DNA from 2 places in the Tenacibaculum sp. SDUM215027 genome. Region 1 is predicted to be linked to the other one. Evidence: riboswitches for the same ligand, from Rfam matches in the RefSeq annotation. Region 1 holds a riboswitch; the other holds the start of a gene.
The links. Region 1 has a riboswitch for S-adenosylmethionine ahead of ACQYZ7_RS16430 (O-acetylhomoserine aminocarboxypropyltransferase/cysteine synthase family protein). Riboswitches for the same ligand answer to the same signal wherever they lie in the genome.
Positions count from the first base shown of each region.

Region 2: it holds a riboswitch for S-adenosylmethionine, as region 1 does, so the genes downstream of both, ACQYZ7_RS14725 (homocysteine S-methyltransferase family protein) here and ACQYZ7_RS16430 (O-acetylhomoserine aminocarboxypropyltransferase/cysteine synthase family protein) in region 1, are expected to answer to the same signal.

Region 1 covers NZ_JBNXUE010000011.1:25,327-33,657, reverse strand. The annotation lists gene ACQYZ7_RS16460 (acetyl-CoA hydrolase/transferase family protein) at 1-799, shown strand, start outside; gene ric (iron-sulfur cluster repair di-iron protein) at 849-1,568, opposite strand; gene ACQYZ7_RS16450 (alginate export family protein) at 1,574-2,809, opposite strand; gene msrB (peptide-methionine (R)-S-oxide reductase MsrB) at 3,025-3,474, shown strand; gene msrA (peptide-methionine (S)-S-oxide reductase MsrA) at 3,488-4,033, shown strand; gene ACQYZ7_RS16435 (protein adenylyltransferase SelO) at 4,040-5,605, shown strand; SAM riboswitch class I at 5,790-5,904, shown strand; gene ACQYZ7_RS16430 (O-acetylhomoserine aminocarboxypropyltransferase/cysteine synthase family protein) at 6,036-7,328, shown strand; gene thrA (bifunctional aspartate kinase/homoserine dehydrogenase I) at 7,411-8,331, shown strand, end outside.
Region 2 covers NZ_JBNXUE010000007.1:203-8,533, reverse strand. The annotation lists gene ACQYZ7_RS14745 (formimidoylglutamase) at 1-576, shown strand, start outside; gene ACQYZ7_RS14740 (PhzF family phenazine biosynthesis protein) at 713-1,501, opposite strand; gene metF (methylenetetrahydrofolate reductase [NAD(P)H]) at 1,764-2,720, opposite strand; gene metH (methionine synthase) at 2,959-5,634, opposite strand; gene ACQYZ7_RS14725 (homocysteine S-methyltransferase family protein) at 5,638-6,657, opposite strand; SAM riboswitch class I at 6,708-6,812, opposite strand; gene ACQYZ7_RS14720 (hypothetical protein) at 7,150-8,220, shown strand.

The sequences.
Region 1 (8,331 bases):
TATCATACATATAAGTAATATTGATTATGCAGTAGAAGTGAACTCACCAATTCATATATCAATAACAGGAAGTCCTTCTGAAATAGAAACCAAAATAGGAAAAAATGTTGCAGGGTTAATTGATGATGGAGCAACTTTACAAATGGGAATTGGAAACATACCCAATGCTGTATTACATAATTTAACCAACCATCAACGTTTAGGAATTCATACAGAAATGTTTTCTGATGGTGTATTACCTTTAATAGAAAAAGGGATAATAACAGGAGAAGAGAAAGAAATAAAAACAGGAAAAATTGTTACTTGTTTTGCTGTGGGTTCTCAAAAATTGTATGATTTTATAGATGATAATCCGTTAGTGCATTTTAAAGAAGCAGGTTATACAAATGATACATCTATCATAAAACTAAATCCGAAAGTAACCGCAATTAATAGTGCCATTGAAATTGATTTAACAGGGCAAGTTTGTGCTGATACTATTGGAAAATATCAATATTCAGGGGTAGGAGGACAAATGGATTTTATTAGAGGAGCATCCTTATCAAAAGAAGGAAAAGCAATAATCGCAATGCCATCAATAACAGCGAAAGGAGTTTCTAAAATTACTCCGTTCTTAAAAGAAGGAGCAGGAGTTACAACTACAAGAGCTCATGTACATTATGTAGCAACAGAGTATGGAGTAGTTAACTTGTTTGGAAAGAGTTTAAAGGAAAGAGCGAAAGCACTAATTTCTATAGCACATCCTAATTTTAGAGAAGAATTAGAACGAGAGGCATTCAACAGGTTTATTAAATTATAAATAAAACAAAAAAAGGAGCATTCAAATGCTCTTTTTTTTTTGCTTTTGATTAGTGTATTTTCTTTTCTAAAGCAATGGTTTTAGGGTGTAAAATATTGTTTTCAAGATGTATGTGCTTATGTAAATCTTGTTCAAACTCATCTAGTTTAGCATACAAAGCTCTAAATGTATTACAAGCTCCCTCAGGAGGTGTATAATTATTAGATAGTCTCGCTATTTCTTTAAAAACATTACCTGCACTCTCATGTTCATGCTCCATCATTTGTATAGGATTGTTTACAGTTCTGAAAGGAGGTGTTGTATTTTTTGTGCCTTCTTTTTCAGCTTGTACTAGTTGTTTTATGAAGGGAAATAATACTTGTTCTTCTTTTTGCATATGTGATAGTAGCTCATTTGCTACTTCATGAAATAAATCAGTTATTTCTACAACTTCAGCGTAATGATGTCCATGCACTTTAGCAACTTTATTAACATATTGAGAAATGATAGGTAGACTTTCTCTTACATAGGTATGATGTACATTTTCAATATAAATTATTAAAAAATCCAATTCCCATTTATCATAATCTTCAATAACATCTTTCACTACATCTACTTCAGTCAGCTCTTTTTCAATATCTGCTTGATCTACGTTGTTTTTAGCACAAGCTTTTGCAATTGTTATACCACCTCCACAGCAAAAGTCAATTCCGTATTTTTTAAATACATGTGCTGTCTTTATGTTTTCAGTTACATAATCAGCCACTGTTTTGTTATTTGATACTACCATGATTTCTAGTTTTTTGATGAAAATAAAGTTGGCTTAATAGTTACCATAACCCAAGCCCAGTTATTCGTATTGCCGTCTGAGTTTCCTTTTAAAACTTCCATTCCTTCAGATGGAAATAGATGAGAATAACCAGCTTTAAAATCGATGTCTCTCGTAAATTTATATCCGTATACTAAATCTACTTCAGTACCTAGTTGGTTAGAAACTGAGTTATTAATATCTGCTGCTGCAGAAAAATTATGAACAAAAGCTGTTAAACCAGATTTAAGGTTTAATTTAAAGTTAACTTTTGCATAGAGATCTAACAAACCAACACTGTTTATATGATTTCCTACGTAGAAATAATCCATAAAACCATTAAACTTATGATTGGTTCCATAAAAAGGGGTAAAAGCATTGTTTTCATCAGCAGGAGTATTGTAGTCATTACCACTTTGTAATTCAACACCTATTCCAACTTTTGTTTTTTCAGAAGCTTTAAACATCGTTTCTAAACCAAGTAAATAAGCGCTTAACTCTCTATCCAAAGCATCATTTCCAAATTGATAATATAAGTTAGCAGCAATAGTAAATTTATCCTTTTTGACAGTTAGATGCGTTCCCACAGTTTGACTGTATGTAAGCCCATTAGGAGATTGCATTCCGTTATTTAAAAACAAAAAACTACCAGAAAAGTCATTCCAATCTTTATGTAACCATGCATATTGCATTGCTTTATACGTGTTTGGTGTAGTTAAGTTCGTTCCTGTTAGGTTTTCTTTCGATTGATTAAAAGCTAAACCAATATCAAATTTAAAATCATCTTTTTGATATTTAAGCATAGCCATATCGTGACTTCGAGCTTGTTGAGCCCAATCTACATTACCAAAAACCCTGCTATCATCGTATATAACTTCTTGACGTCCTAATTTTACAGAAAAATTAGCATCTAAAAAAATTTCTCCCCATGCTTGGTGAACACTTAAGCCACTGTTATCAGCATTATTAAGTTGCGGAACATCTCCCCAAACTCTTACATCTTGAAAACTAACATAAAAGTTTAATTTTTCAGTTTTATAGGAAGTGTTAAGTCGGGTTCTTTGCGAAACAAAAAGAGCAGGATTAGTATTATCAGGAAATAAAGTTTTAAACCCATGCCTATACTCAGCACGTGGACGTAGTTCTGCATCAATTGTTAATTGAGCAAAAATAGTAGTTGTAGCAAAAAAGAGTAATGCTATTATAATTTTTGATGTTTTCATAATTTTTTAAATTAACATTACTTCAAATTTCTAGATAATTACTAGGATAAAATATGATAAAAATCAGTCGGATAATAAAAAGATAAAAATATCTTTTTTGTAAATAGTAAAAATTTAAAAGAGTATAATTGATAATGAATCGTAGTTTTGTAAGTAAGATAAAAAAGGAACTACTAATAAGTTAAATAAAAAGAATGAGCGAGATGAACGACAAAATTTTAACTTGGAAAGATGTAATTAACTTTGCGGTGAATGGCAATCCAACACCCGATAAAAGAGTGGAAAAAACAGCAGTAGAATGGCAAGAACTTTTAACCCTAGAACAGTTTAGAGTTACTAGACAAAAAGGAACAGAAAGACCAAACTCAGGAGAACTGTGTAGTGTTTATGATGAAGGAAAATATAAATGTGTATGCTGTGGCACACCTTTGTTCGATTCAACTATTAAATTTAGTTCAGGTACTGGTTGGCCTAGCTTTACACAACCTATAAAAGAAAATTCTATTCAGTATGAGAAAGATACTACCTTCGGTATGGTACGTGTGGAGGTAATGTGTAATACTTGTGATGCTCATTTAGGACATGTTTTTCCTGACGGGCCAGAACCTAGCGGATTACGTTATTGTATTAACTCAGCTTCAATGATTTTAGATACTGATGAATAAGGAAAGGAGAGAAATGACAAATAATAAATTAGAAGTAATAACCGTTGGTGGCGGTTGTTTTTGGTGTGTAGAAGCTGTTTTAAATCAAATAAGAGGAGTAGAAGAAGTGGTATCTGGTTATATGGGGGGCACTGTACCAGGAACACCAACTTATAGAGAAATTTGTTCAGGTTTAACAGGGCATGCAGAAGTAGTACAAGCAACGTTTAATCCTGAAATAATAAGTTATGAAGAGTTATTGGTAATGTTTATGACAAGTCATGACCCAACAACATTAAACAAACAAGGAGCAGACGTAGGAACACAGTACCGTTCCGTTATTTTTTATCATACAGAAGAACAACAAATAACTGCTGAAAAAGTAATAGAAAAGTTAGCTGCTTACTATGAAGATGAAATTGTAACAGAAATAAGTCCAGCATCCAAATTTCATATGGCAGATGAGAGTCATCAAGATTTTTACGAAAAGAATAAAGATCAAATGTATTGTGTAGTAGTTATTTCACCTAAATTGGCAAAATTGAAAAAGCTATACGCAGACAAATTAAAAGAACAATAGAACGTGTTGAAATTCAATATACAAAATACCTTTATAGAAGAGTTACCTGCAGACCCAATTCAAGAAAATACTCGAAGACAGGTTACAGAAGCTTGCTTTTCGTATGTAACTCCTAAAAAAACGTCCAATCCAGAAATAATTCATGTTTCGGATGAAATGGTAAATGAATTAGGACTAATAGAAGCTAAAGTAGCTTCCGAAGAGTTTAAAAATGTGTTCACAGGGAATAAAGTATATGCTAGTACACAACCCTATGCAATGTGTTATGGAGGCCATCAGTTTGGGCATTGGGCAGGTCAATTAGGAGACGGTAGAGCAATTAATTTGTTTGAAGTAATCCATAATAACAAAAAATGGGTTTTACAATTAAAAGGAGCTGGTGAAACACCATATTCACGTACTGCAGACGGATTAGCAGTGTTACGTTCTTCTGTTCGTGAATATTTGTGTAGCGAGGCTATGCATCATTTGGGCGTACCTACTACAAGAGCTTTATCGTTAGCACTGTCAGGAGATCAGGTACTAAGAGACGTGATGTATGATGGAAATGCTGCATATGAAAAAGGAGCAATTGTGTGTAGAACAGCCGAGTCTTTTTTACGTTTTGGTAGTTATCAAATATTTCCTGCCAGAGGAGATGTAAAAACATTAAAAACACTGGTTGATTATACAATTAAACATCATTTTTCTCATTTAGGAGAACCTTCAAAAGAAACATACGTATCCTTTTTTAAGGAAGTAGCCGAACGTAGCTTAGAAATGGTAATTCATTGGCAGCGTGTTGGATTTGTGCACGGGGTTATGAATACAGATAATATGTCGATTTTAGGTTTAACAATTGATTATGGACCTTACGGATGGTTGGAAGGTTATGATCATGGATGGACACCTAATACTACTGATAATAAACATAAACGTTATCGATATGGTTCACAGCCAGAGGTGGTTTTATGGAATTTATATCAGTTGGCAAATGCTTTATATCCTTTAATTGAAGAAGCTGAACCTTTAGAAGTTGTTTTAGAAAATTATCAAGAAAAATTTCCTGAAAAGTACATGCAGATGATGCGAGAAAAATTAGGGCTTTTTTCTTCAAAACAATCAGACGGAACGTTAGTTTCAGATCTTGAAGAAGTACTTCAAAAAACAGAAACAGACATGACAATTTTTTTCCGATTGTTGTCAAGTGTTTCTAAAAATGATACTGTAGAGGAGGTAATAAAAAAAATTAAAAAAGCATTTTATACGCCTTCAGAAATTGTAGACGAAATAAAAAAATCTTGGGAAAACTGGTTTCGAAATTATATAGATAGATTACAGAATGAAACTGTTTCGGATGAAGACAGAAAAGTAAAAATGAACGTTGTAAACCCGAAATATGTACTTAGAAATTATATGGCGCAATTAGCCATTGATGATGCAAATAAAAATGATTTTGTATTGTTAAATGAGTTATATTTACTGCTGAAAAAACCTTATGATGAGCAGCCAGAAAATGAAAAATGGTTCGTAAAACGTCCTGAATGGGCACGAAATAAAGTGGGTTGTTCTATGTTATCTTGTAGTTCTTAAGATAAAAAACACACTAAACCTTTTGTTTAAGTGAAACAATGTAGTTTGTTGATTGTTAATTACTTGGTTGCATGTGTTGATGATAATTCAAAACACTTTTTTAAATAAAAATCAAAATAAATTTGGAATATTCAATTTTATAATTGAATATTTGTGCTCGTAAAAGTTCAAACACTTATTGACGATGTTATCAAGAAAGGTGGAGGGATTAGACCCTGTGAAACCTTAGCAACCCTTTGTGCAAACAAAGAAGGTGCTAAATTCTACCAGAGCGTAAAAAACTCGAGGATAGATAACCCAAAGAAGTTTCTTTATTTCTACAAGAACTTTCTTATAATTTCTTAATAACATTTTTCTAGTAAGCAACATCTAAAAAAGGATGTGTTTTGGCTTTTGGTTTAATTTTTTTATTAACTCAAAAACAAGAAAAATGAGTACACAAAAATTCGCAACCAATGCGTTGCACGCAGGTCACGATGTAACACAAAATGGAGGAACAAGAGCAGTTCCTATTTATCAAACAACATCGTATGTTTTTAACGATTCAGAACATGCAGCAAATCTATTTTCGTTAAAAGAATTAGGTTTTATTTACACCCGATTAAACAATCCAACTAATCAAATTTTACAAGACCGTTTAGCTGCTTTAGAAGGAGGTATTGGCGCAGTAGTATTTGCTTCTGGTACCGCAGCAATCTCAACAGGATTGTTAACCTTACTAAAAGCTGGGGATCATATTGTTGCTTCGAGTAGTTTGTATGGAGGAACCTACAATTTACTGAATGTTACGTTACCAAGATTAGGAATTACCACTACGTTTGTTGATGCTTCAAACCCTGATAGTTTTGCTGATGCAGTACAAGAAAATACTAGAGCATTTTTTGTAGAATCATTAGGAAATCCAAAATTAGATGTGTTAGACTTACAAGCCATTTCTTCACATGCAAAAAAGGCAGAAGTTCCGTTTATTGTAGATAATACAGTAGCAACTCCAGCTTTATTAAATCCGATTGAACACGGAGCAAATATTGTAATTCACTCGTTAACAAAATACATTGGTGGACAAGGAAACTCGTTAGGAGGAGCAATTATTGATGCAGGAACTTTTAACTGGGCAAATGGAAAATTCCCCGAGTTTACTAAGCCTTCAGCAGGATACCACGGATTAGTATACCACGAAGCTTTAGGAGCTGCTTCATACACGTTTAAGTTAATTTTAGAAGGGTTACGTGATTTTGGAGGAGCTTTAAGTCCAACGAATGCATTTAATATTATTCAAGGATTGGAAACCTTAGAAGTAAGAATTCAAAAACATAGTGAAAGTGCGTTAGCTATAGCAAAATGGTTAGAAGAACAAGAAGAGGTTGCTTGGGTAAATTATCCAGGATTAGAAGGAAATAAATACAAAGCTTTAGCCGATAAATACTTACCAAAAGGGCAAAGTGGGTTAGTAACCTTTGGTGTAAAAGGGGGGTATGAAGCAGCTAAAACCATTGCCGATAATACAAAACTCTTTTCATTACTAGCTAATATTGGAGACACCAAATCTTTAATTATACACCCTGCAAGTACCACGCACCAACAGTTGAATGATGAGGCACAAGAAAGCACAGGAGTAACTAAAGATTTAATCCGTTTATCAGTTGGACTGGAAAATATTGAAGATTTAAAAAAGGATTTAGAAGAAGCGTTTGCTAAAATTCCTACAGAAGTAGTAGCGTAAAAGAGTTATATCAACAAGTACAGATAAAGACTAGGCTATTAGTCCTGAATTTACTTCAAAACAGCATCTAAAAATATCAATAATGAAAAGTGATTTACAACATATACATATTCTTAGTTATACCACAATAGGCGGTGCACAATTCGATAAAATTCCGTTGAGCTATCAAACCTTCGGAAAAGCATTGGGCACTGCACCTGTGGTACTTATTAACCATGCGTTAACAGGAAACAGCAATGTTACAGGAACTGATGGTTGGTGGCAAGATTTGGTTGGTAAAAACAAGATTATTGATACGAGTCAGTATACAGTTTTGTGCTTTAACATTCCAGGAAACGGTTATGATGATTTTTTAATTGATGATTATAAAAGCTTTGTAGCACGTGATGTTGCAAACATCTTTTTACAAGGGCTAGAACAACTAAGGGTTGAAAAATTATTTGCGTTGATAGGTGGTTCTCTAGGTGGTGGAATAGCTTGGGAAATGGCGGTAGTTAATCCGAAAATAACAAAACACTTAATTCCTATTGCGACCGACTGGAAATCGACTGATTGGTTAATAGCAAACTGTCAAATACAAGAACAGTTTTTAACCAATTCTAGCAATCCTGTACATGATGCTCGTATGCATGCAATGCTGTGTTACCGAACCCCAGAATCATTTAAAAAACGATTTCAACGCTCTAAAAACGAGGAGTTGCAAATTTTTAATGTTGAAAGTTGGCTGTTACACCACGGAAAAAAATTACAAGAGCGTTATCAACTAGCTTCTTACAAATTGATGAATCAGTTATTAAAAACAATTGATGTTACAAAAGGTAGAGAAGGATTAGATGTGTTAGAAACCATTGAAGCAGAGATCCATATTGTTGGCGTAGATTCTGATTTGTTTTTTACAGCGGAAGAAAACAGAGAAACACATAAACAACTGGCATCTGTTCATGCAAATGTAACCTATAATGAAATCAATTCAGATCATGGGCATGATGCTTTCTTAATAGAA
Region 2 (8,331 bases), on a different contig from region 1:
GGAGGTCATAACAACGCTTACGGAAACATTAAAGGACTTTCTGAAGGTAAGGAACAACCTGTAAATGTGATTAATTTAGATGCGCATACCGATTTACGTCGTTTGGAGGAACGTCATAGTGGTAACGGATTCTCGTATGCGTTGCAAGAAGGTTTTATTAAGAATTACTTTATGTTTGGATTGCATGAAAACTACACGCCTCAGTATGTTTTTGAAATGATTCATGATAGTTTAAACTTAGAGTACAACACCTTTGAAGAGTTAGAAGTATATCAATCTACTTCTTTTGATGGAGAATTACAACGCGCTAAAAATTTTATAAAAAACACTCCTTTCGGAATTGAAATTGACTTGGATTGTATACAACACTTTCCTAGTAGTGCCATGACACCTAGCGGATTTACACCACAGCAAGCACGTAGATTCACACATTATTTTGGAAAGCTACAAAATGCTTCTTATTTACACATTTGTGAGGGTGCTCCAGCAGTAGTTAAAGATGACATTGCTAACGGACAAGTAGGAAAATATATCAGCTATTTAATTTCTGATTTTATTAAGGTTAAGAGTAATTAATTATAAGTTATTTCGAACCGAGTGAAATGAAGTGTGAGAAATCTTAAGAATGTTTGTAATTAACTTTAATGAGATTTAGCTCCGCTAAACCTTACGGTTTCTCCTTCGGTTCGAAATGACGATTCCTTTAATCTATTTACTCTATCCACAAGTTTCCTTCTGAATACGTTTTAGCTTTACCACTAATTAATATTCTATCCTTTTTATTTTGACACTTTAATATTCCTACTCTTTCAGAAACCTGTATTGCATCAAGATTATCTTTATCCAATCGAGAACTCCAAAATGGTACCAATGAACAATGAGAAGAACCAGTAACAGGGTCTTCTAAAATAGAAGATTGTGGTGTAAAATATCTTGACACAAAATCGGAATTATCTCCTACAGCTGTAACTACTACCCCTCCTGGATCTAAATTTATTTGATCAAAGGTCTGCCTATCTACTTTTATATTCTTTATTTCCTCTTCAGAATCATATACTAATACATAATCTCTAGATTTTAAAACCTCTTTAGGCGCTATATTTAAAGACTTCTGAATAATTTCAGGTAACTCAGAAGCAACAGGCATTCGAGAGGGTAAATCCATAGAATAAAATTTTTTTTCAATCTTAATAGTTAAATCACCACTCAGCGTTTCAAATACTATTTCGTTATGAGGATAGTTTAAAATTGAGTGTAAGCAGTGAGCAGTAGCAAGTGTTGCATGTCCGCATAAATCCATTTCAATTTCTGGAGTAAACCACCTTAAATGTATCTTCTCTCCTTTATCAACAAAAAATGCTGTTTCTGCCACAGCATTTTCTTTTGCTATTTTTAAAAGAACTTCATCAGGAAGCCAATCTTGTAACGGAACAACACAGGCAGGATTTCCTCCAAATACTTTATCTGTAAAAGCGTCTATTTGATATAATGGTAATTTCATCTTTTTCTTTGTTTAATTATGTAAATATATTGCTTTCAGTTTTGTTGCATAAACAAGATAACAATAAGAAATTTACTAATGTCATTACTGTAAATGTCAACAAATTAGTTAACCTTTACAATTTCGACCAAAGGGAGAAATCTCATTAAATATGAGTTACTCATATTTAATGAGATTTCTCACACTCTGTTTCACTCGGTTCGCAATGACGGTTAGTAATAAACTACCTCAAGGAATAAAAATATTGGCTATCGACCTACTACTAAAAAACTGCCTTAGCAATTTGTTGAATGTTTGTAGACCTTCCCATTGAATAATAATGTAAAATAGGAACTCCTCTTTTTTGTAACTCTTTGCTCTGAGTAATGCACCACTCTACTCCTACTTGTCGTACTTCTGCATTATTTTTACAATTCACAACTCCTTTTACCAAAGCATCTGGTAAGTCTACCTTAAATCGGTGTGGAATTAAATTCAACTGTTTTTTGGTCGAAATAGGTTTTAAACCCGGAATAATAGGAACTGTAATACCTTCTTCTCTACATTTTTCTACAAACTCAAAATACTTTTGATTGTCAAAAAACATTTGAGTAATCACATAATTCGCTCCGTTTTTGATTTTCTTCTTTAAAAAGTGGATATCAGAATCTAAACTTGGTGCTTCCATGTGTTTCTCAGGATATCCTGCTACACCAATACAAAAGTCAGTTTTTGATGAGTTTTGTAAATCATCATCCAAATACCTTCCTTTATTTAAGTTTTCTATTTGCGTAACCAACTCACTAGCGTATCCGTGCCCCTCTTTTTCTGGTTTAAAATAGGTTTCGCTTTTTACAGCATCACCACGCAATGCAACCACGTTATCAATTCCTAAAAAGTCGAGATCAATTAAAAAGTTCTCGGTGTCTTCTTTGGTGAATCCTCCACATAAAATATGCGGAATGGCATCTACTTGATATTTATTTTGAATCGCCGCACAAATACCTACAGTACCTGGACGTTTTTTTACAACTTGTTTTTTCAATAGTCCATCCCCTAACTCTTTATACACGTATTCTTCACGATGGTAGGTTACGTCTATAAAAGGAGGATTAAACTCCATTAACGGATCAATATTTTTGAATATTGACTCTATTGTATCTCCCTTTAGCGGTGGAAGTATTTCAAACGAAAACAATGATTCTCCGTTAGCTTTTTCTAAATGTTCTATTACCTTCATAAGCGTATCTTATAAAGGCGTATTTAACTATACCAATGAAGCTGCAAATAACGATATTGCTGCCATTACTAGTAACTGTATTGCAAACCGAATCTCTAAATTATACTTTTTCATTTGTCTAATTTTATTGATTTTTTATAGGGCAATATTACTACTGTTTTGTAGTTTTTAGTTTACCTAACTTAAAACTTATTGTTAATTAAATACGCTCTTTTGTTTATTTATTTTAAAGTTATTATTAATTATCTGAAATATTAGAATGCAACCATTTTCTGGCTTTTTCTAAGGCTATATTTTTTCTTTCTGCGTAATCTCTTACTTGGTCGTCTGTTATTTTTCCTAAGCCAAAATATTTAGCTTCTTCATTAGCAAAATAATACCCCGAAACTGCTGCTGCTGGCCACATAGCTAAACTTTCGGTTAAGGTTACTCCTATGTTCTCTTCTACCTGTAAAAGCTCCCAAGTGGTCTCTTTCTCTAAATGATCTGGACATGCAGGATAACCTGGTGCTGGACGAATTCCTTTGTAGTCTTCTTTTATTAATTCATTATTGGTTAAATTTTCTTCGGAAGCATAGCCCCAATGTTTGGTTCTAACTCTGTGGTGTAAATATTCTGCTAAAGCCTCTGCAAAACGGTCGGCAATGGCTTGTGCCATAATTGCATTGTAATCATCGTGATTTTCTTTGTATCGTAATGCCAGTTCATCTGCTCCAAAAATAGCTGTACAAAAAGCTCCCACATAATCCTTTCTCTTTGTTTCTTTAGGAGCAATAAAATCTGCCAATGCAAAACTAGGTTTCCCTTCACGCTTTTTTAACTGCTGACGTAAGGTTCTAAACACAACCACTTCCTTTCCTTTCTTTTGTACAGAAATATCATCATCGTTAATAGAGTTCGCTTCAAACAATCCAAAAATAGCTTTGGGTTTCAAGGCTTGCTTTTCTATAATTTGTTGCAACATTTCTCGTGCATCTTTATATAAACTAGTTGCCTCTACCCCCACTACTTCATCTTCTAAAATATCTGGATATTTCCCGTGTAAATCCCAAGAACGGAAAAACGGACTCCAGTCAAAATACGGTACTAAATCTTTTAAACTTACCTGTTCTAACTTTTGTACACCTAATTCTTTAGGCTTGGTAATATTAGTTGTTTCCCAATCTATTTTGAATTTTCGCTCTCTCGCTTCTGCAATAGGTATGTAATGCTTTTGTTTTCCTCGTTTTAAAAACTTATCACGAAACTCTTCATAATCTTTCTTTAATTTGGCTACATATTCATTGGAGGTTTCTTTGTTTAATAAATCTCCTACTACTGTTACCGCTCTTGACGCATCATTTACATGTACTACTGCATTTTTATACTGCGTATCTATTTTGACTGCAGTATGTGCCTTTGAAGTTGTTGCTCCACCAATTAATAATGGAATCTCCAAGTTTTGACGCTCCATTTCTTTCGCTAAATACACCATTTCATCTAACGAAGGTGTTATCAATCCGCTTAAACCAATGGCATCTACCTTTTCATTTTTAGCAGTTTCAATAATTTTCTCTGGCGGAACCATCACGCCTAAATCTACTATTTCGTAGTTATTACAACCTAAAACAACAGATACTATATTTTTACCGATATCGTGCACATCTCCTTTTACAGTTGCCATGAGTATTTTCCCTATAGCTTGCTGTTCTTCGCTTTTGTCTGCTTCTATATACGGATTTAAATAAGCTACTGCTTTTTTCATTACTCGAGCAGATTTTACTACCTGAGGTAAAAACATTTTTCCTTCTCCAAACAAATCTCCAACCACGTTCATTCCTGTCATTAAATGTCCTTCAATGACGTGTAATGGTTTTGTTACACTTAAACGAGCTTCTTCTGCATCCTCTTCAATAAAAGCATCTATTCCTTTTACTAATGAGTGTGTAATACGTTCTTGTAGCGGTAAACTCCTCCACTCTAAAACTTGCTCACTAGTTTCTTTTTTATTTCCTTTTACCGTTTCAGCAAAATCTAATAATCGTTCGGTGGCATCATCTCTTCTATCAAGAATAACATCTTCAATATGCTCTAATAAATCTTTTGGAATATCATCATAGACTTCTAACATCGTCGGATTTACAATTCCGATGTTCATTCCCGCTTTAATAGCGTAATAAAGGAATACGGAATGCATTGCTTCTCGTACCACATTATTTCCTCTAAATGAAAAGGAAACATTGCTCACCCCTCCACTAACACTAACATGAGGTAAATTTTTACGAACCCAACGGGTTGCTTCTATAAAGTCGATTGCATTTTTTCGATGCTCATCCATTCCTGTTGCTACAGGAAATATATTTAAATCGAAAATAATGTCTTCAGGAGCAAAGTTTACTTTATCTACCAATACCCTGTAAGAACGTTCTGCGATTTCTTTTCTTCGTTCATAGGTATCTGCTTGTCCTGTCTCATCAAAAGCCATGACAATTACTGCGGCTCCATATCGTTTAATCTGCGTAGCTTCCCAAATAAATTTTTCTTCCCCTTCTTTTAAGGAAATCGAATTAACCACTGACTTCCCTTGTACTACTTGTAAACCTGCTTCTATAATCTCCCATTTTGAGCTATCAATCATAATAGGCACACGACAAATATCAGGTTCAGCTGCTATCAAATTTAAAAAGCGCACCATGGCTTCTTTTCCTTCAATTAAACCATCATCGAAATTAATATCAATAATTTGCGCACCTCCATCTACTTGATGACGAGCTATAGCTAAGGCTTCATCAAATTTTTCTTCTTTTATCAATCGAAGAAATTTACGAGACCCCGCAACATTTGTTCGCTCACCTACATTGATAAAATTACTTTCGGGCGTAATAATTAACGGTTCTAAACCAGATAATCGCATATATCTTCTCTCTTCACTCATCTTCTAATTATTTGACTGTGATACTGCTACAAATTCAGCATGACGTGGTTTGTACTTAGCTGCTACCTCTGCAATTGCTGAAATATGTTTAGGCGTGGTACCACAACATCCTCCTATGATATTTATTAAATTTTTCTTTAAGTATTCTTCTATCTGCTCCGCAGTTTCTTCTGGGGTTTCGTCATATTCTCCAAAAGCATTGGGCAATCCTGCATTGGGATGTGCCGAAATAGCAAATTCTGTTTTAGAGGCAATTGCTTCTAAATGTGGTTGCAATAAATTGGCTCCTAACGCGCAATTAAATCCAACAGACAGTAAAGGAATATGTGAAATAGAAATCAAAAAAGCTTCTGCTGTTTGCCCAGATAAAGTTCTTCCTGAAGCATCGGTAATGGTTCCTGAAACCATGATAGGAACTTCAATATTTCGTTCAGCTTTTACCTCTTCAATAGCAAATAATGCCGCTTTGGCATTCAACGTATCAAAGACAGTTTCTACTAACAAGATATCCGAACCTCCATCTAACAAAGCTTCTACTTGTTGCTTGTAAGCTATTCGTAACTCGTCAAACGTTACGGCTCTGTATCCTGGATCATTTACATCAGGCGACATGCTTGCGGTACGGTTTGTTGGACCGATAGACCCTGCTACAAAACGAGGTTTATGAGGTTCTTTCGCTGTAAATTCGTCAGCTGCTTCTTTAGCTATTCTCGCTGATTCATAATTTAGCTCATACACCAAATTTTCCATTTGGTAATCGGCCATAGCAATGGTAGTACCCGAAAAAGTATTGGTTTCTACAATATCTGCCCCAGCGGCAAAGTATTTTCTATGGACTTCTTTTACCGCCTCAGGTTGAGTTATGGATAATAAATCATTGTTTCCTTGTAACGGAGTTGGGTAATCTTTAAAGCGCTCTCCACGAAAATCTTCTTCAGTAAACTTATATTCCTGAAGCATGGTTCCCATAGCACCATCGAGTACGAGAATTCGTTTTTGTATTTCTTGATAAATGTTTGACATTCCTGATATTTAGTGTAATGTTATCAGGAAAAGAGGAAGTAAAATTCTTTTCGTTATCTCCCTGCCGAAGCAGTAGAATGTAGCACCTTCTTTGTTTGCACAAAGGGTTGCTAAGGTTTCAAAGGGTCTATTCCCTCCACCTTTCTTGATAACATCAATACGTTAATGAACGGGGCAAAGTTATAGTATTATTTTTTAGTTACCAAAACTAAAAATAAATAAAAGAAGAAAGACCGCTTTTGCAGCTAGGTAACAACATAATTTTGTTTTATCTTGGATGCTTGAAACAAGAAGAATAAAATTGCTAAAAATTTCACTTATCATGTTTAAATACACGGATAAAAGAAGTTATAGTTCTTTTATAACGAGTTGCAAGTAATAGAAAATCGAAACCCTGAATTCAAGAACTTAACGCACCAAATTATTACAAGAAATAACTTGACTAAAATTTTTATTTAACTTAAACCAATAGTAAAATTCTGAATTAAAAGTATGGGAACTTCAACAAATAAATGGATTAAAATAATTACTTTATTATTAATTATGTTATTATGTATATGGGACGCCAATGATAGATTTAGTAGAAGGGATACTGATTCTGGAATGTTTTTTTCTTTTGCTGCAATTACTTTTGCAATAAGCGCTATATTTTTCTTCTTTCACAAGAGGACGTTTAAGCCAAAAGAGCGGACAAAAGAAGAGGAGATAATAATTTCTGATAAAACAATTTTATCTATGTTTATAACGATAATAATTTTGTGTTTTACTATATTTCAACTATTCACCAGAATAAATGATTTTTTTGATAAAAAAGCAGAAAGAGAACAAGATAGAAAAGACAAAATAGAGAATTATCAAAGGTGGATTAAGGAAATGACATACAATATTGACAATTTATCCAAATTTCATTATCTGAAAACAACGTATTTAAAAGAAAAAAGTTCTTTTCAAAATTTTTTGAAAGTTATTGAAATAGACGATTCAGAAGTTAAACTGGTTAAGTTTCGTGTAGGAGCTTATAATCCAATACCACGTCTTATTCAGGAAAGTTACATTAAAGATAATAAGAAAGACACAATAACATTAACGATAGAGAAACTCAAGAACACCATTTTTAGTAACTCAAAAATAAGAGAAAACACTTATACTTATCAAGATAGCCTTAGAAAAGAAGGTCTTTTCTATCTTATAGAAGATATGTACTATATAAACGGTCCTTCTTTGTCTAGACAATACGAAATGGCAACTAGTAAATATGGAGAAGGAGATACTATTTTTTTTAATTTTGAAAATTTAAATAAAAAAGCTCATTTAACAAAAATTGTTAATATTGCAGGAGACTTTGAATGGCATAGTGTATTACCAATACCTATAAAGGGTTTTAAACTTAATTCTAATAGAAACGTGGAATTTGAATTAAAAGCAACTAATGTAGATTTTAAAAAAGATTATAAATTTAAATTATACTTTGAGGATTCTCTTAAAAACAAACATATTTTTTTAGTAACCAAAAGATTTCAAGATCAACCATATTTTTATGAAAGTAAGAGAGTCTTTGATTAATAATTTTTATGGTTTTGAAAGATATTTAAAATTTGATAAAAAAGCTACCACTTGCAACAATGTATAAAAAATATAGGGCGTTTTTTGGTAAACCGAAGAGTTTGTGAATAT